One region of the Lysinibacillus sp. NPDC047702 genome, then DNA from elsewhere that is predicted to be linked to it. Evidence: riboswitches for the same ligand, from Rfam matches in the RefSeq annotation. Region 1 holds a riboswitch; each other region holds the start of a gene.
The links. A riboswitch is a leader RNA that binds a small molecule or an ion and turns the genes downstream of it on or off. The one in region 1 is predicted to bind S-adenosylmethionine.

Region 1 (4,341 bases):
ACTATGACCTCTATAGGTAGTGATCTGAATGAATTTAAGCTACTTTTCAGAGGTGTCCAAACACCCGCTGAAATAGAGGAACTCAGGCTAAGATCTTCACATCCTGTGAAAACGCCTGAGTGACCAACATCGTGTTGGCCCAAAGCCTCTGGCGGATGTCACGGAATCGAAAAGGAGTTAATAAAGGATGTTAGCCTAAAATCATCGCATCCATGCGATAACGGCTAACTGATCTGCATCACGCAGGCCTAAGCACAAAGCCGATTCCGGACGCAATTATGCCGAGGCATAATTGATATAAACAAATTCCAAAAAAACTGTTCTACAGCAATGCCATAGAACAGTTTTTTCATTTCTCGATCTTTCTTGGACTTCGTAAGTCTTTTTCTAAAGGATAAAATTGAACATGTCCTGTTTCATCATCAAATTGGCGAATATGCTGAATGCCCTGTACCTCAGCTAAAACGATATCGGCTGTAATTACAATATTTCCACCCTTTATCAAATGCCCTCCCGATACTTGACCCCATTGATCACTCATTGATCCATGAAGATGCGTCTCATATTCTCCATCACGTTTACACACAACACCAGCACCTTGAATAAATTCAAGGGGTCCCTCTTTTTTAACTACTTCACTGAAACCGACATTAATTTTAGAGGTCTCATCTGGTACTAAATATACAAAACTACTTTTTTGAAAACTGCCAATACAGCTAACAATGGTAGCCGACTCAATATCGTTCTCTTGACAGATTGCCTCTATCCCCTCAATAATATCAGTCCCCATTAAAATACGAGCACTAATCACTTTTCCAAATGCTCCAACTCCATAATTTACTCTTATAGGCATCCCTACACCCCCTTTTGCTTCAAAATTATTTACGCCCAACGTCCAGCTAGCTCTAAAAGCTTCTACTCAAAATCCGTAGGGGGCTCTCACTTGATTCAGCGGATGCAAAAACAAAAAACCATTCATCTCTTCACATATTTGCTAAATCAAAATAAATAAAAAATAAAATAATTATTGACTAATAATAACCTATAATTTATATTAGTTCTATCGGATTTATAAAAATACTATATATCTCTTATCAAGAGTAGCTGAGGGACTGGCCCTATGAAGCTCGGCAACCTCCTTTTTAAAGGAAGGTGCTAAATCCTGCAAACGATTGTCGTTTGATAGATAAGAGAGGACGTTTTTTCATGAGCCTCTCTTAGTTTATAAGAGAGTTTTTTTTATTTTTAAAAACCGATAAAACAAACTTTGGAGGTCATTTTCATGAAGAAACGAAACAAATTTTTAATAGGCTTAGCAGGTCTTACATTAGCAGCGGCATTAGTAGGCTGTGGTACAAAAGAAGATAGTAATGGCGACCAAGGTAAGGCTATTAATGAAAATAAAATCGTAGTAGGTGTCACTTCTGGTCCACATGAACAAATTGCAGAGGTTGCGGCAAAAGTTGCAAAGGAAAAAGGCTTGGAAGTAGAGCTTAAATCCTTCTCTGACTATGTTTTACCTAATACTTCATTAGCTGAAGGCGATCTTGATGCAAACAGCTATCAGCACGAGCCTTTCTTAGATACTTTTAATAAAGATCATGATACAGACTTAGTACCAGTAGGAAAAACTATTCTGAATCCAATGGGTGTTTACTCTGAAAAATATAAATCTTTTGATGAAATACCAGACGGAGCAACATTTGGTTTACCAAACGATCCAACAAACGGTGCCCGTGCACTATTTGTTTTACAAGAAGCTGGCTATATTAAATTAAAAGAAGGTACTGGCCTAACAGCATCTATCCGTGATGTTGAGGAAAACAAGAAAAATTTAAAATTCATAGAGTTAGAGGCTGCACAAATTCCAAAGCAGCTTAGTGAGGTTGATGTAGCTGCTATTAATACAAACTTTGCGCTTGATGCTGGCATTAATCCTAAAGAAGATTCTATCCTTTTAGAATCTACTGACTCTCCTTATGTAAACTATATCGTAGTACGTGCCGAAAATGAGAATGATCCAACGATTAAAAAATTCGTTGAAGCTTATCAATCTGATGAAGTACGCAAATTTATTGAAGATGAATTTAAGGGTTCTGTAATTGCAAGCTGGTAAGTACTAAAAATAGACTTCGACAAAGTGGTTATTTTCCCCATCTTCCACTGATTATTCGTTGAAACAATTGGGCTTATACAGGTTATTAAGATCCCTACTTAGAATTTTTTGTTCTTGAAAAGGGGATTATACAGCACGTTAAGCGGGATAAAATAGAGAATCTGCTAGAATCCTTTGGGAAAGCGAGCAGATTCTTGCTTTTTAGAAAGGAGACATCCATATGATTCGGTTAGAAAATATATCCAAAGAATTTAAAACAAAAAAAGGTATTGTCAGAGCAGTGAATGGGATTAACCTTCATGTTAAAAAAGGTGAAATTCATGGGGTCATTGGCTATAGTGGTGCAGGTAAAAGTACACTTATTCGCTGTGTCAACCTATTGGAGCGTCCAACAGCAGGAAAAGTTTGGATCAATAATGTGGATATTACTTCCCTTTCCCTAAATGATCTTCGAAAGACCCGTCAAAAGATCGGGATGATCTTCCAGCATTTTAATCTCTTAAAAACTGCGACCGTTTATAACAATATTGCTATCCCATTAAAGCTTCTTGGCTATAACGATGTCGAAGTAAAAAATCGTGTGGCGAAATACGCTGAAATTGTTGGTTTAACAGAAAAATTAGAAAGCTTTCCAAGTCAGCTTTCAGGAGGTCAAAAACAACGAGTTGCTATTGCCCGTGCATTAGCACAGGAACCCGAAATCTTACTAAGTGATGAAGCGACTAGTGCACTTGATCCAGAAACAACAGAAGCCATTCTTGAGCTTTTATTGAAAATTAATCGTGAGCTAGGCATTACTATTTTACTTATTACGCATGAAATGAATGTCATACAAAAAATCTGCGATGATGTATCTGTTCTTGAAGCAGGGAAAGTTGTGGAATACGGCTCTGCTATTGATCTTTTTGCGAAGCCTCAGCACCCAACAACGCGAAAGTTCTTGAACACGATTTCACAGCGTAATCTATCCCCTTCTCTTATCCAGCAGCTCAATGTTTCAGGGAGTGTTATTCGTCTAACATTTCTCGGAGAAAGTACTGGAAAACCGTTACTGACAGAGGTCAGCAAAGTATACGATGTTCAGCCAAATATTTTAACTGCCAATATTATTGAATTAAAAAATGGCATCGTCGGAAATATCGTCGTTCATTTAAATGGTGAGGCGCATATTGTACAAAAGGCATTAACGTATTTCACAGAAAATGGAGTAGCCGTAGAGGAATTAGGAGGCGAACAAAATGAATAGTATTCAAGGCTTCTTTACAGATTGGTCAGATGTTATTGGAAAATCAATTATCGAAACCTTCCAAATGGTCGGAATATCTTTATTCTTTTCCATAGTCATTGGAATTCCATTAGGGCTCTTAATTGTTTTAACACGTCCTGGTCAATCTTTTGAAAATAAATTTCTTTATCAATTTTTTAATTTATTCATTAATATAATTCGCTCCGTCCCATTTATCATTTTACTCTTCTTTATTTTACCGTTTACAAAGCTAATTGTTGGGACAACGATTGGTGTGAAAGGTGTGATTGTACCACTTGTTGTTTATACGGCACCTTATATCGCACGACTGATGGAGACAGCACTATTAGAAGTGGACCCAGGTGTTGTAGAGGCTTATACAGCAATGGGCATTAAACGCCGTCATATTATCTGGAATGTTTTATTACGCGAGGCTCGCCCTTCTATCATTTTAGGCTTAACCATTGCCACAATTGGTCTTATTGGAGCAACAGCAATGGCAGGAATGGTTGGTGCGGGTGGTTTAGGTGATCTTGCCTACCGTTATGGTCATTTACGCTATGAGGTCGATGTTATGTATGCGACCGTATTTATTTTAATCATTCTTGTTCAGAGTATTCAATCTATTGGCAATCGGTTTGCAGCAAAACTTAAGAAGGATTAAGGAGGAGCACTGTGACAAATGAAATTTATGTAGAGAAAAATGGTTATATAGCAACTTTAGTGATAAATCGTCCTGAGAAACGTAACTCTTTATCAAGGGCAATGTTTCAGGCTATTTTGAATGAGCTTCATCATTTAAGCTCTGACCCTTCTATCAAACTTTTAATTGTCCGTGGCGTAAATGAGGTTGCCTTTTCTTCAGGGGCAGATATTAGTGAGTTTTTAGATATTCGTTATGCAGCTGACAACGCGAAGGCATACAATGATTTGGCATTAAGGGCAATTGACGCACTCTATAAATTTCCGCACCCAACCA
Region 2 (4,341 bases), on a different contig from region 1:
GAATATTTTCATCGCTCAGCGTTTCTCCTGTGTCAGGATCTTTTACATTTAACATTCTGCCTAGTAAATCTATCTCCTCCTGCATACCTCTTGTCTTTCGCTCCTCAATAATTTTATCTACTAATGAAAACATTGTTTCAATATCTTCGTTAAATTGACGCCTTGTGCCAACCATCATCAGATTTTGTATCTTTAATCGGGAACTTTTTAACATGGCTTCATTTAAAGCACGAACCATACTCATAATAAAAGGGCTATGTGTTTCTCTATAAAAGCTATTAAAACGATAGTTGAAGCCACATAATCCAATGGTATCTAGCGTTAACCGTGTCATATCCTCTGGGACATCAATTTCCTCCATCGGATTCAAACGTTCCCATTTTTGTATCAGCTGTGTAGCAATATCCGTCATCATAGAATGATAATCCTTCATAGCCTGTTTACTAAACGTGGGAAGTAGGATATTATGTGCCTTTTGCCAGTTCAGCTCAGTTGTTCTGCTTGTAAATAAGCCATCACCACCAAAAGCACGAACATTTTCTAACTCACTATAAATCTGCTTATCAAAACGTGAAACATCACAAACATCAGCTACCAATTCATGACCAGATATTACTAAGCTAGTATAACCTGGGATTTCTAATCGATATATCGGCCCATACTCTTCTGCAAGCTTACAAAGTGATAATGTTGGCTGCTCTTTATCGATTAAGGGCAAATGGCCAAGTGGACCAAATGTTTTTGGTTTTGGAACATCTTCTACACTTATCATCATGAATCCCTTCTTTCAGTAAAATAAAAATGATAGTTAAATCTATCATTTGATAAAATAATATACCAAACATTAAGTAGAATTCAACTTTTTAGAAATTATCCAAGGGAAAAATGGCAGTATTTGTGAACAAAGAGTGAAATAGCAAAAGCCCAACCTCTCACTCTAGTAAGTTGAGACATTGGGCTTTTTGCGGATTTAAATTTAACTAAATATGATATTCAATTTCATCAACGAAATCCCATTCATATGGTGTTTCTTGATAAACATAGTAATTCAGCCAGTTTGAGAATAGCAAATGGGTATGGGCACGCCATGTATTAATTGGCTCATGTGCTGGGTCGTCATTCGGGAAATAGTTCACCGGTACAGTAATATCTAACCCTTTTGCGACATCTCGATTATATTCATCTGCTAAAGTTGTTGCATCATACTCAAGATGACCTGTGATCATAATGTTTTTATTATCCTTGGACTGCACAATAAATACACCTGCATCCTCTGAATAGGACAGTAAACGTAAATCAGGATGATTGCGTACTTCATCAATAGAAACAGATGTATAACGAGAATGTGGTGCTGTAAATAAATCACTAAATCCACGCACTAAGTCGACTGTTAAATCTGTAATGACATGCGAATAAACACCTGAGCATTTTGCTGGAAGTTCAACCTTCCCGATTCCATAATGATGATATAAAGCAGCCTGTGCCCCCCAACATATATGTAGGATAGATGTCACGTTTTTCTTAGACCAATCCATAATTTGTGAGATTTCCTGCCAGTAATTCACTTCTTCAAAAGCCATCTTCTCTACAGGTGCTCCTGTAATAATCATTCCGTCAAAGCGGCGATGACGAATTTGTTGGAAAGTCGTGTAAAATAGCTGTAAATGTGATTTACTAACATTTTTTGATTCATGTGTTGCTGTATTTAAAAATGTAATATTGACTTGCAGTGGCGTATTCCCTAGCAAGCGCAGTAATTGCAGCTCTGTTTTCTCTTTTTCAGGCATTAAGTTGAAAATTAATATATTTAATGGACGAATTTGTTGTGTATTCGCACGATCCTCTTCCATCACGAAAATCTTTTCCTCTCGTAAATGTTCTCCAGCTGGTAAGTTTTTTGGAATATTAATTGGCATCTTGCATTCCCCTCTCTTTTATTTCCCTCTTCAAAATCAAGTTTACAATGACACTTTTTATGAAATTAAAAAATCCCCCTTATTCCATGCGAGATAGAATGAGGGGGATTTTCACCACGTTCACTCTTATCTCTCAAAGGAAAAAACCTTTGCTGGAATTAGCACCTTTCTAACATTTGTTAGAGGTTGCTGAAGCGTCATCGGGCCAAATCCCTCAGCTTCTCTTGATAAGATTATTTAATTAAAATGAATTGTAACATGAACTATTAAGAATATCAATAAAACATAGAATATTTTGTCATTACTATGCATGTTTAGCTAAATTTTGATGAACACTAATCATCATAACAACATATGAAATTTTATGGTAAACATGCTGTGATTATGTTAACATATACCTTTAGTAACAGAGAGGAACGTGAATAGCTTGATTAAAATTGAATTTCCTAAACCAGATTTAGTGATTCGCCAGCGTGAGCAAGATTTAAAGCCTGGTGATGTACCAATTACACCATACCATGGTTTTATTGACTTCCATAAAATCACACGAGACAAAGGTGGCATCTTCTTATTTTACAATGAGAAAAATGAGCTTTTATTTGTCGGTAAAGCGCGTAAAATTCGTCAACGTATAAAAAAACATTTTGAAGACAATGTATCACCTATGAAAAATCATCGTCAAGAAATTTTCAAAATTGAAGTTTATGAAATAGAAGATCCAATGGAACGTGAAATTTACGAAACGTATGCCATTAATGTTTTCCGCTCTAGATATAATGTTGATAAAGTATTTTATTAAAAAAGAATCTGCTTGCCTCTAAAGGCAAGCAGATTCTTTATTTTTTACTCTACAAAAAATGCTTTTCGTTCTTTCGTAATCCATTCCTCAAGCTCATGATCATCTCGTCTTAGGAGACGATTAATAAGGACATCATGCCAAATATAATCCTCTAATAAATAAATGTGAACCGGATCATTCGTAATAAAAGCAGTTTCAAGATTTGAAGGAGAATGTCCATAAATCATCTCTTGACCATCGATAGACAAGATAAACCAGTGCTGTGTAGAAGATTTTTTCGTATAATATGTCATTCGATGCATATCGATGGATGACACAGGTTCATGCACATATAGTGTAATACCGTGAACAGGAACTTGTTCAGCCACCAATAAAATATCCTCTCTCAATGCTTCATACATCTCTTCCCACATAGAAAGAAGTACCTTTTTCTCCGCTTTCTTTAATAATGACTGACAATAATTAATAATGGTCTGCTTCCCTTTTAACATTAACACTTTAGGCTCCGCTTCCTGCTCCTTAGTTTCTAATTTTTCTAATTGGTCACTAATTGACGTAAAATTCGATTGCCAGCGCTGTTGAATTTGCTGTAAAAACATAGCAACAGGAATGGAAGAATAAGTTGTTTGATCAGCAGCCTCCTCTTTCAGCACTAATCCTTTTTCAACGAGCACATCCAGTATGTCATAAACTCTTGCTCGAGGAATACCAGAGTTTTTGCTGACCTGATAAGCACTAATATGGCTCTTTTGGACAAGTGCCGTATAGGCCTTTCCTTCATATTCTGTAAATCCTAGCTCTTTTAATTGGGCGATTAATTCATCCATCCAATCCCTCCATTTCCTTTATTATAGAATAATTTGATGAATAGAAGCTAATGAAAAAAATAGTCTTTACAGCGAAATAAAAATTAGTTACTATTTCAGTAGTAACTATCTAATGAGGTGTCAACATGCTTTTTGAAGTAGATGTAAATGTAGTAATTTTATTGATTGCGTTTGGGTTTCTCGCAGCCTTTGTAGACTCTGTGGTTGGTGGTGGTGGCTTAATCTCATTACCTGCTCTTTTGTTTGCGGGTTTAAATCCTGCAGCAGCCGTTGCAACCAATAAGTTAGCGGGGACTATGGGTTCTTTAACCTCTACGATTTCCTTTTATCGTTCAGGACAGTTAGACATTCGTTCTGTCATAAAATACTTTCCACTAGCCTTTGTCGGATCGTTATTTGGCGCATGGACTGTACATTTAATCAATCCCTCGCTACTCAAACCAATCATGCTCATAATGCTAGCAGGGGTAACAGTTTATACGATTTTTAAAAAGGATTGGGGCTCTGTATCCGCTGTTAAAACATTGTCTCCTTTACACTTGGCTTTATTTATGTTTTTGCTATTTAGTATTGGGTTTTATGATGGATTTCTTGGTCCAGGTACTGGATCATTCTTAATCTTTAGCTTTCTACTTGTTGGCTTTGACTTTTTAAAGGCTGCAGGAAATGCAAAGTTTTTAAATTTAGCAAGTAATTTTGCGGGTCTTTTAATGTTCGTCTACTTAGGACATGTTCATTTTGCCTATGGTTTCATAATGGGCATCGCTCAAATTGCTGGTGCGATGGTAGGTTCACGTGT
Region 3 (4,341 bases), on a different contig from region 1:
ATGGGTATTTACGACTATTTTAGCCGATGAATAAAGATGAGGTGTACAAGATGGATTGTAAAATTGTTTTTTTTGACGTAGATGGAACACTTATTAATTATGAAGATGGTTGTATTGAGGAAAGTACGAGGAGGGCAATACATCAGTTAAAACAGAGGGGAATTCGCATTGTTGCTGCTACAGGTAGACCATTATCAATGTGTCAAAGTTTAAGAAGCATAGGAATAGAGACATTTATAACCGCTAATGGAGCGTATGTTAAGCATCAAGATCAGGTGATACATAAAATATCAATTGACAAAACTTTTGTCCAAGCAGTTCAAGCTTTTGCTGAAGAGAATAAACAGAGTCTTTCATTTTTTACAGAACATTTATTTATGAATAACGTACATAAGTCGAGGACTCTAAAAGCCTTGCAAGAAACATTATCTTTATCCAAATTTCCAGAAGCCCATGAAAATATTGTAGAGCAGGAGGTTTATTTAATGTGTTTATATGCTAATGAGGATACTGAGCAAAAATATATAGCACAATTTCCTCATTTAAAATTTAGAAGATGGCATCCATATATTACAAATGTATTGCAATCTGATGTTTCCAAATCGATTGCTGTTCAAGCTGTACTTGATTATTTCAAATTGAGCCCTGAGGAAGCACTTGCGTTTGGCGATGGTGATAATGATATAGATATGTTAGAACAGGTTGGTCTTGGGATTGCAATGGGTAATGGAAGTGAGGCTTTGAAAAGTAGTGCTGATTATATAACGAAGAAATCCATTGAAGATGGCATATATCATGCTTTACAGGAGCTACAAATAATTTAAGAAAGTCATTATTTGAAAACAAATAATATTTTTAGTAAATTTAAAGGAATGACATGTAACCTAAATTTACTAGAGTTTAAAGGAAGAGCTATTAGTTTTTTGACACTAAATGACAAAGGAAAAAACTTTCTTTAGCAAAATAATGAAAAATGATTGAGGCTATACAACTCATAATGTTAACTACATTGAGTATGATAAAGCTAACGATAAATAATGCTTTAGGTGGGATGAATTTATGGCACATCATGTACAATCTCTTATAGAACATTACGGGTATTTTGGCATTATTCTTATCCTTGTTGGAGGGATTGTCGGGTTGCCTATTCCTGATGAAATATTTTTAACATATGTAGGATATAGTGTATATCGCGAAACACTAGCACATGTTCCGGCATTACTCAGCGCAGCCATAGGGGCAATAGGCGGCATTACCTTAAGTTACTATATAGGTTATCGGTTCGGGCTACCTTTATTGCATAAATACGGACCGAAGATTCATATTACTAAACAGAAAATTGATTTTACTAAAAAATTGTTTACAAAAATAGGCCCAGTCTTATTACTGATAGGTTTTTTTATTCCAGGTGTACGCCATCTTACCGCATATATAGCTGCCATTAATAACTATCCATATAGGAAATTTGCTTTTTTTGCTTATGCAGGAGCATTTATTTGGACATTTACTTTTATTACACTAGGAAAAGTACTAGGTGAGAAATGGCGCTATGTAGGATTTTATTTATCTCATTACAGTATTTATCTAATTGTAGTCTTCATCATATTAATGTTGATCATTTATTATTTTTTCAAAAAAAGAAATAAATAAGGGTCTGATTCTTCTAAGTGAAGTGAATGAGACCCTTATTTATTTTTAAGGTAGGATGGCAAATGAACGAACGGGGAATCCAGATGCTTTTTCTGGTTTTGGTACGATATTGAATATGACAGCCCCTTTTGGTGGCAACTGATCTAAATTTGTTAAAAGCTCAATTTGATAAGTATCTTGCTCAAGTACAAAATATTCACCGTCTAACTTACCATTTTTACGAAAATCTGCTGCTGAATCAGTGTCGAAAGTTTCGTGACCAATAGCACTAACTTTTCGTTCTTTGAATAAAAATTGTAAAGCCTCTAATCCCCAACCGGGTATATGATTATGACCCTCAGCATCCTTATTATTGAATGCTTCCTTATTTGGCCAGCGCTTACTCCAATCGGTGCGTAGGGCAACAAATGTACCTGCTTCAATTTCCCCATGCTCAGCCTCAAAGTCAAGAATACCCTGAACACTTAAGGTAAAATCATTATTTTGATCGGCTTCATTCGATTTATCAATCACGATTAATGGTAGCACTAATTCCTTTAAATCTAATTCTTCTAAAAAACGTGTGTCCCTTACAAAATGGATAGGGGGATCAATATGCGTTCCGTATTGTCCGGGAAAAGTGAATTGCTGTGCAAAGAAGCCATCATCATGAGAGAATAAGGTTTCAAATTTTGCGTCCTCAAACATAAAGAAGTGAGGCGAATTTGGTCCAAATGTATGTGTTAAATCTACCCATTTTCTTGATTTCAATAGCTGCACTGCTTGTAAAAGTTCATTAGTCATCGTATTTACCTGCTTCCTATTAATAGTTTGAGTTATTTCCTTCTTGTTCAATCACAACCACAAAAAAGAGTCCTTCTTGGAGAAGAGGACTCTTGTGCAAAGCAACTGATGTAGGTCTTCTCATCTTCAAGGCAAATATTTTGCCAATTGGAGTTAGCACCATACCCAGAGGCTGGTTGCTGAGACTTCATAGGGCCAATCCCTCTGTCTCTCTTGATAAGAAATGCGATATAAGAATTTTCAGAAATAACGATTACAAATACATTAGCATATTTTTTTATAGTTTACAAGTTCAATAGGGATACATGGTTAATATTTTACATACAAAAAGAGCGGCTATATCCAGTTGTTAATAACTCTTCTTAATCGCCCTGTTCGTTATATTGATCTGGAACTGATACATTAAGGGAGATGCTGATCTAGTTAGCGTAAAAACAATGTCTTTAGGGTACCAGAAAAACCAACTAATACGGTTAAGCATTTGTTAGGGAAAGAGCCACGCTGATTAGAGGCTCTTAGGGGAAAGTTAAGTATACAAGTGGGTTCTTATGAAAAGAGCCCTCTTGTAGAAAAGGTGCTGTCACCAGCTTAAAACTAACGTAAGCTTGCAGCATTCACTATCTGTAAATACTATCCGAATATTATCAGGTGTATAGTTTGTTTCAAATTTCATAGTAATACCCGTTGAAATGATTAACTTTTCAACCTCCGATTTATTTGATTTCTGTGCAGCATCCATAAGATCATGTGCAAATTGTTCTGATCCATCAATTTTATCTGTAAGTAGCTGAGCTTGCTGCATAATTCCCTTTACTCGCTTGGCAGAAATTTTTAATTTATTTGTATTTACAGCGGGAAAAGGATTAGTATTTGTCGGCATAGCTAAATATCTAGATGGTTGGTGAAGAGCTGGATGATTTACTATTGCCAATTCTGGATAATAGGTAGGATAGACGAAATATGGATAAGGGTGGTTGTAATACAGCTTAATTCCTCCTATCCACTAGCTGATACCCTATCTTATGTGCAGCAAAGACTTTCGGTGTTCACTGTTTCTAGATATCAAGGAGGGCATTATCAAATGAAGCAGAACAATACAGTGGATGAGCTAGGAAGAGGTAACTAAGTCGATTGGAAATAATGGAGCTTGATCAGAGATGAGCCTGGGCTGATCAAAAGTGAAGGAAACCAGATCGAAAAAGAGTTCAAGCTGATCAAAAATGGAGGGACCTGAGCAAAAAAGAGTTCAAGCTGATCAAAAATGGAGGGGACCTGATCAAAGAGGGGGCCGAACCGATCAAAGGGACGGAACCTGATCAAAGAGAAGCCCAAGCTGATCAAAAAAGAATGGAACCCGATCAAAGAGAAGCCCAAGCTGATCAAAAAAGAACGGAACCCGATCAAAGTATAGCTCAAGCCGATTAAAAGTGGAGGAAACCCGATCAAAAAAGAAGGCTTCGTTCTTAATAGCCTTCTTTCACAATTATTTTATCCAAGAACACGTAAAACATCATCTATTTTTTTGTTATGGGAGAGAATGCCGTAGTTCATCCATGTTAAGAAATCAACCTCATAGACACAGTTATTTTTCACTGCTGAGAGATTGTTCCAGGTAGTGGATTTTAACAATACTCGTTCCTCTCCTTCAAAAATTGAATGTTGCTTGTCGAAGGTAATGAATAAATGATCAGCATCTAAATGTATAAGCTGATCAAATGTTAGATGTTTTTTTCGTGTATGAGGTGGAATATTCCATACAGACTGATGGGGTGTTAAGCCGAGATCACGATATAGAATGGGTCCCGTATAGCCGCATTCGGGTCCTGCATAGAGGCTAATGCCGATTGCAGAGATACGAAGAAAGGCTACACTATGTCCATATACTGATTTTTGAAGCATTTTTTTTGC
Region 4 (4,341 bases), on a different contig from region 1:
CTGCACAATGACGAAACCGACCTGGTCAACATTAGCCGTTAATGTGGAGGCCAAAACGATAAACACAGGTACAAGCGCAGATGCTAAGCTTGTCGCACTGGCAAAGCCTAAGTGAATTAGAATATTAAATAGTGTAACCAATGCGATTGTTGCTAGAATCGGCATAGTATCTAGACCGAGTGATCCAAATACTTTGTCAGATAACCATGATGCACCTTTCGTATTCAATAAAATTGTACCAAGCATTATACCAACCGCAAAGACGATAATTGTTCCCCAAGGAATATGAGGCTCAACTTCCTTCCACGTATAAACACCGATTTTGGGCATTAATAGAATAGCGATAGCAATAATTGTGACTGTTGTTGTGTCGAATGGGTGCAGTTTACCCTCAGTTGCCCAGAAAAATAGTAAAACCATTGACGTGATGATTAAACGGACTTCAGGAGCTTTTAATGGACCTAGTTCTGCAAGCTGCTTTTTGATTACCTCTTTTCCGCCCTCTATGTTGCTAGTCTCAGGCTTAATCAGAGAAATCATAATGAAAAATAAAGCTATAGACATGATAATCGAGAAGGGTGCAGCGTAGAGTAACCAAGCACCCCAAGAAATATCCACATTAAATTGTTCTTGAATAAAATTTAAAGCGACCATATTTTGAGCGGCTGCTGTCTTAATTCCAATATTCCAAATGGAGACGGCCTGTACTGAGGTGATGACAAGTAAGGCAGCGAGTCGGCTATCACGAGGCAAACCAAATGCAGCGACCATTCCAAGTAGTATTGGGACTACTGCGCCAGCACGAGCTGTAGCAGAAGGAACAAAAAATGCGAGTGCTATAGATACTAAAATGGCACCAAAAACGATTGCTTTTGTTTTAGTCCCTACAAGTGAAAGTATCCATAGGGCGAGTCGTTTATGTAAGTTGGTAATTTGCATCGCTGCTGCTAAAAATAGAGCTGCAGCTACTAGGGCTACTGCAGAATTACTAAATCCACTTAAAGCTAATTTTAGGGCACCTGCAGTTCCTAATTCTGCTGTTGGATCGTCTATTGAAGGAGCCAGTCCTAGTAAAACGGTTACCAGTGCGATTATCATGGCAGAGCTGACAGGATATGAAACTGCTTCTGTTACCCAAAGAATGACTGAGAAAGCTAAGATGGCTAAAGCCCGTTGACCCGCAACAGGTAAATCGCCGTTATTAGGTAAAAAAATAATGATGATTAATGAAGCAAAGGCTAAACCAATCCAAAGTGGCTTTAAATTACGTTTTGCGGCTGCTTGTTGAAGAGTAGACATATTTTTTCATCCTTTCTACGATAAACATGACGATTATTGTCTATAACATCGGTCAGTAAAATGTTTTATTAAGAAAATAATTTATCTATTTATTGGAGAAAAAATAAGTAAGTGAAATACTCCCTTTTTACAGCATTAATAGTAGATAAAGAGAAAATATATGGTCATAGAAAAGACAAAAACATCCAAAAAAATATTATTTCTTTTTCTTAAAAGCCGAAGTTACCTTAGGCTCTGTTCCTTTGACTAATCGTTTAATATTTTCGATATGCAATATGATAGCTATGCCAAAAAGTAGCAAAGCTATAATCGTTGGACCTATTCCCGGAATCCATAAATAAGTTGCTGTACAAAAAACAAGATAGAACTCTAAAACACCAACGATTAAATAGTTTGTCGCAAAAGATAAAATGACAAATAGAATAAGTGCAAATAAACCAATTTTCCAATCAACAGCAAGCAATATTCCTATTATGGAAGCTGTACCTTTACCGCCATTAAAGCCCATATGGAATGGGAAATTATGACCCAGAATGACACCTGCTGCTATGAGATAGGTGAAGAGCCAAACTTGCACCTCTGTGTAATGTGTTGCATCTGCTAGATAGATATGTGCGCCAATAATCGCTAACACACCTTTACCAATATCGATAAGTGCTACTAATACCCCGTATTTCCATCCTAGGGAAAGGGTTGCATTGGATGCACCTGCATTCCCATGACCAGTCTTTTTTAAATCTACACCGGATAAAAACTGTGCCACTTTAGAGCCATGAAGACAGCCGATGAAATAACCAACAACAATAAATAGAATGATGGTTGTTATCATGAAAATCCTCCTTTCTAAATAAATATTAAAATAGTGTATGCGTTCATATTACGTAAAGAAGCAGACTGAAGTTTCGGAAAAAATAAAATTTTAGTGTTGACAGAAAAAAAGTCTATGATTATACTGTGTAACAACGATGGAAATTGAATCGCAATACTCTTATCAAGAGCGGCGGAGGGATAGGCCCTATGATGCCCGGCAACCAGCAAGAAATGAACTTGCTAAGGTGCTAATTCCTACAGATTCTTACTTGGATCTGGCAGATAAGGGGAGGAAAACTTGCAACTGCAACCCTCTTCTTAGCTGAAGGGGGTTTTTGTTTTCTACTGAAAAATCCTCCTCATCTCCGGTACCATCGTAAAAAAATAACCACTTGGAGGTATACAATGACAAATTTTAAACCAGAAACATTGCTGTTACATGGGGGCCAAGAGCCTGACCCGGTAACAGGATCTCGCACCGTACCCGTATATCGCTCTACGGCTTTCGTTTTTAAAGACACTGCTCATGCGCAACGTCTTTTTGCCCTAGAGGAAGCTGGCAATATTTACACACGTATTACGAACCCAACTGTAGATGTTTTTGAAAAACGCGTCGCTTTATTAGAAGGCGGTACAGCAGCAGTAGCACTATCATCTGGTGCAGCTGCGATAGCATTTTCAATTTTAAATCTTGCAGGTGCAGGGGATGAAATTGTTGCAGCTAGCTCTTTATACGGTGGTACTTATAATTTATTTGCTAACACACTACCAAACTATGGTATTAAAACGATTTTTGTAGATGAAACAAATCCTGAAAACTTCAAGGCAGCAATCACTGATAAAACAAAAGCAGTATTCGCTGAAATTTATGGTAACCCAAGCTTAAAAGTACTAGATATTGAGGCGGTGGCTAATATTGCACATGAAAACAGCTTACCATTAATTATCGATAGTACGTTTGCTTCACCATATGGCTCTACACCAATTGATTTTGGTGCCGATATTGTTGTTCACTCCGCAACAAAATGGATTGGTGGACATGGAACAACTTTAGGTGGCGTTGTAGTTGATGCAGGGAAATTTGATTGGACTCGTGGTCGTTTCCCAGGATTTACTGAGCCAGATGCTTCCTATCATGGCATCCGATATGGTATAGACACAGCAGCAGCTGCATTTGCTACAAAGCTGCGTGTACAATTACTACGTGACTTTGGGCCAACATTAAGTGCTGATGCGGCATTTAATTTATTACAAGGTTTAGAAACGCTTCATTTGCGTATCCCTAAACATAATGAAAATGCTTTAGCAGTAGCCGAATATTTACGAAACCACCCATCTGTGGAATATGTAAATTATAACGGCTTAGAAGATTTCCCTACACATGATTTAGCTAAAAAATATTTAAGAAATGGCTTCGGTTCTGTGCTTACTTTTGGCATTAAAGGTGGACGTGAAGCAGGGCGTAAATTAATCGATAGTGTGAAATTATTCTCCCACGTAGCCAATGTAGGGGATGCTAAATCATTAATAATTCATCCAGCTTCTACTACACATCAGCAATTATCAGCTGAAGAGCTAATACAAACTGGTGTAACCGAGTCGCTCATTCGCTTATCAATCGGTTTAGAGGCAGTAGAGGATATTATTGCAGATTTAGAACAAGCTATTGAGCAAGTAACAGCTTCACAACAAAAGATTGAAGCATAAAAACATTGGCTAATGTTGTGGCGTTTACGTATTTTCTCATTCGATAAGCCTCATTTGGTAATGCGTAAAACGTTGCTACATCAAGCACTTATCTCATTCGATAAGTTATCTGAAATTTTTTATAAATAATACCTAGTAATTTTATAAGTATTATTGACTTAGTTAAAACCATGTTGTATACTAGGAAATAAGTTAAACGTTCGAAAGGCTACCAACCTAGAACCAATTTACAGCATCGATTTTTTGAATGATTCGGTGCCCAAAGGATACTATGATTCCATTCGTTTTCATAAGTGCTCCCCCACTTTTGAAATATATATGAGTAGCTGCCAAGCCAGCAGCTACTCTCACTAAAAAACTGATGATAAAGGAGTGTTTTAAATGGGAAATGTTTATAGTGCACAAAACATTGCATCTTATCTTATTTACGAACTAAATGAAGGTCATGTGTTTGTGAACAACATGTCCATTCAAAACATACTGGCATCAGTTGAAAGTAAATGGCAACAAACTTTTGGACATTCT

Region 2: it holds a riboswitch for S-adenosylmethionine, as region 1 does, so the genes downstream of both, metA (homoserine O-acetyltransferase MetA) here and ACQKIM_RS27120 (MetQ/NlpA family ABC transporter substrate-binding protein) in region 1, are expected to answer to the same signal.
Region 3: it holds a riboswitch for S-adenosylmethionine, as region 1 does, so the genes downstream of both, ACQKIM_RS00360 (cyclase family protein) here and ACQKIM_RS27120 (MetQ/NlpA family ABC transporter substrate-binding protein) in region 1, are expected to answer to the same signal.
Region 4: it holds a riboswitch for S-adenosylmethionine, as region 1 does, so the genes downstream of both, ACQKIM_RS08155 (O-acetylhomoserine aminocarboxypropyltransferase/cysteine synthase family protein) here and ACQKIM_RS27120 (MetQ/NlpA family ABC transporter substrate-binding protein) in region 1, are expected to answer to the same signal.

Annotation. Positions count from the first base shown of each region.
Region 1 covers NZ_JBNNMG010000105.1:89-4,429, forward strand. Annotated here, with positions in the region: gene ACQKIM_RS27115 (PPC domain-containing DNA-binding protein) at 350-853, opposite strand; SAM riboswitch class I at 1,089-1,193, shown strand; gene ACQKIM_RS27120 (MetQ/NlpA family ABC transporter substrate-binding protein) at 1,283-2,116, shown strand; gene ACQKIM_RS27125 (methionine ABC transporter ATP-binding protein) at 2,337-3,362, shown strand; gene ACQKIM_RS27130 (methionine ABC transporter permease) at 3,355-4,026, shown strand; gene ACQKIM_RS27135 (enoyl-CoA hydratase/isomerase family protein) at 4,038-4,341, shown strand, end outside.
Region 2 covers NZ_JBNNMG010000024.1:29,257-33,597, reverse strand. Annotated here, with positions in the region: gene ACQKIM_RS13235 (bifunctional cytochrome P450/NADPH--P450 reductase) at 1-775, opposite strand, end outside; gene metA (homoserine O-acetyltransferase MetA) at 981-1,916, opposite strand; SAM riboswitch class I at 2,040-2,150, opposite strand; gene ACQKIM_RS13225 (nucleotide excision repair endonuclease) at 2,344-2,715, shown strand; gene ACQKIM_RS13220 (TrmB family transcriptional regulator) at 2,760-3,542, opposite strand; gene ACQKIM_RS13215 (TSUP family transporter) at 3,668-4,341, shown strand, end outside.
Region 3 covers NZ_JBNNMG010000001.1:67,609-71,949, forward strand. Annotated here, with positions in the region: gene ACQKIM_RS00350 (Cof-type HAD-IIB family hydrolase) at 51-824, shown strand; gene ACQKIM_RS00355 (DedA family protein) at 1,060-1,650, shown strand; gene ACQKIM_RS00360 (cyclase family protein) at 1,696-2,433, opposite strand; SAM riboswitch class I at 2,551-2,656, opposite strand; gene ACQKIM_RS00365 (hypothetical protein) at 3,014-3,313, opposite strand; gene ACQKIM_RS00370 (AraC family transcriptional regulator) at 3,922-4,341, opposite strand, start outside.
Region 4 covers NZ_JBNNMG010000011.1:20,895-25,235, forward strand. Annotated here, with positions in the region: gene ACQKIM_RS08145 (DASS family sodium-coupled anion symporter) at 1-1,299, opposite strand, end outside; gene ACQKIM_RS08150 (glycerol-3-phosphate acyltransferase) at 1,496-2,128, opposite strand; SAM riboswitch class I at 2,285-2,398, shown strand; gene ACQKIM_RS08155 (O-acetylhomoserine aminocarboxypropyltransferase/cysteine synthase family protein) at 2,515-3,816, shown strand; gene ACQKIM_RS08160 (hypothetical protein) at 4,198-4,341, shown strand, end outside.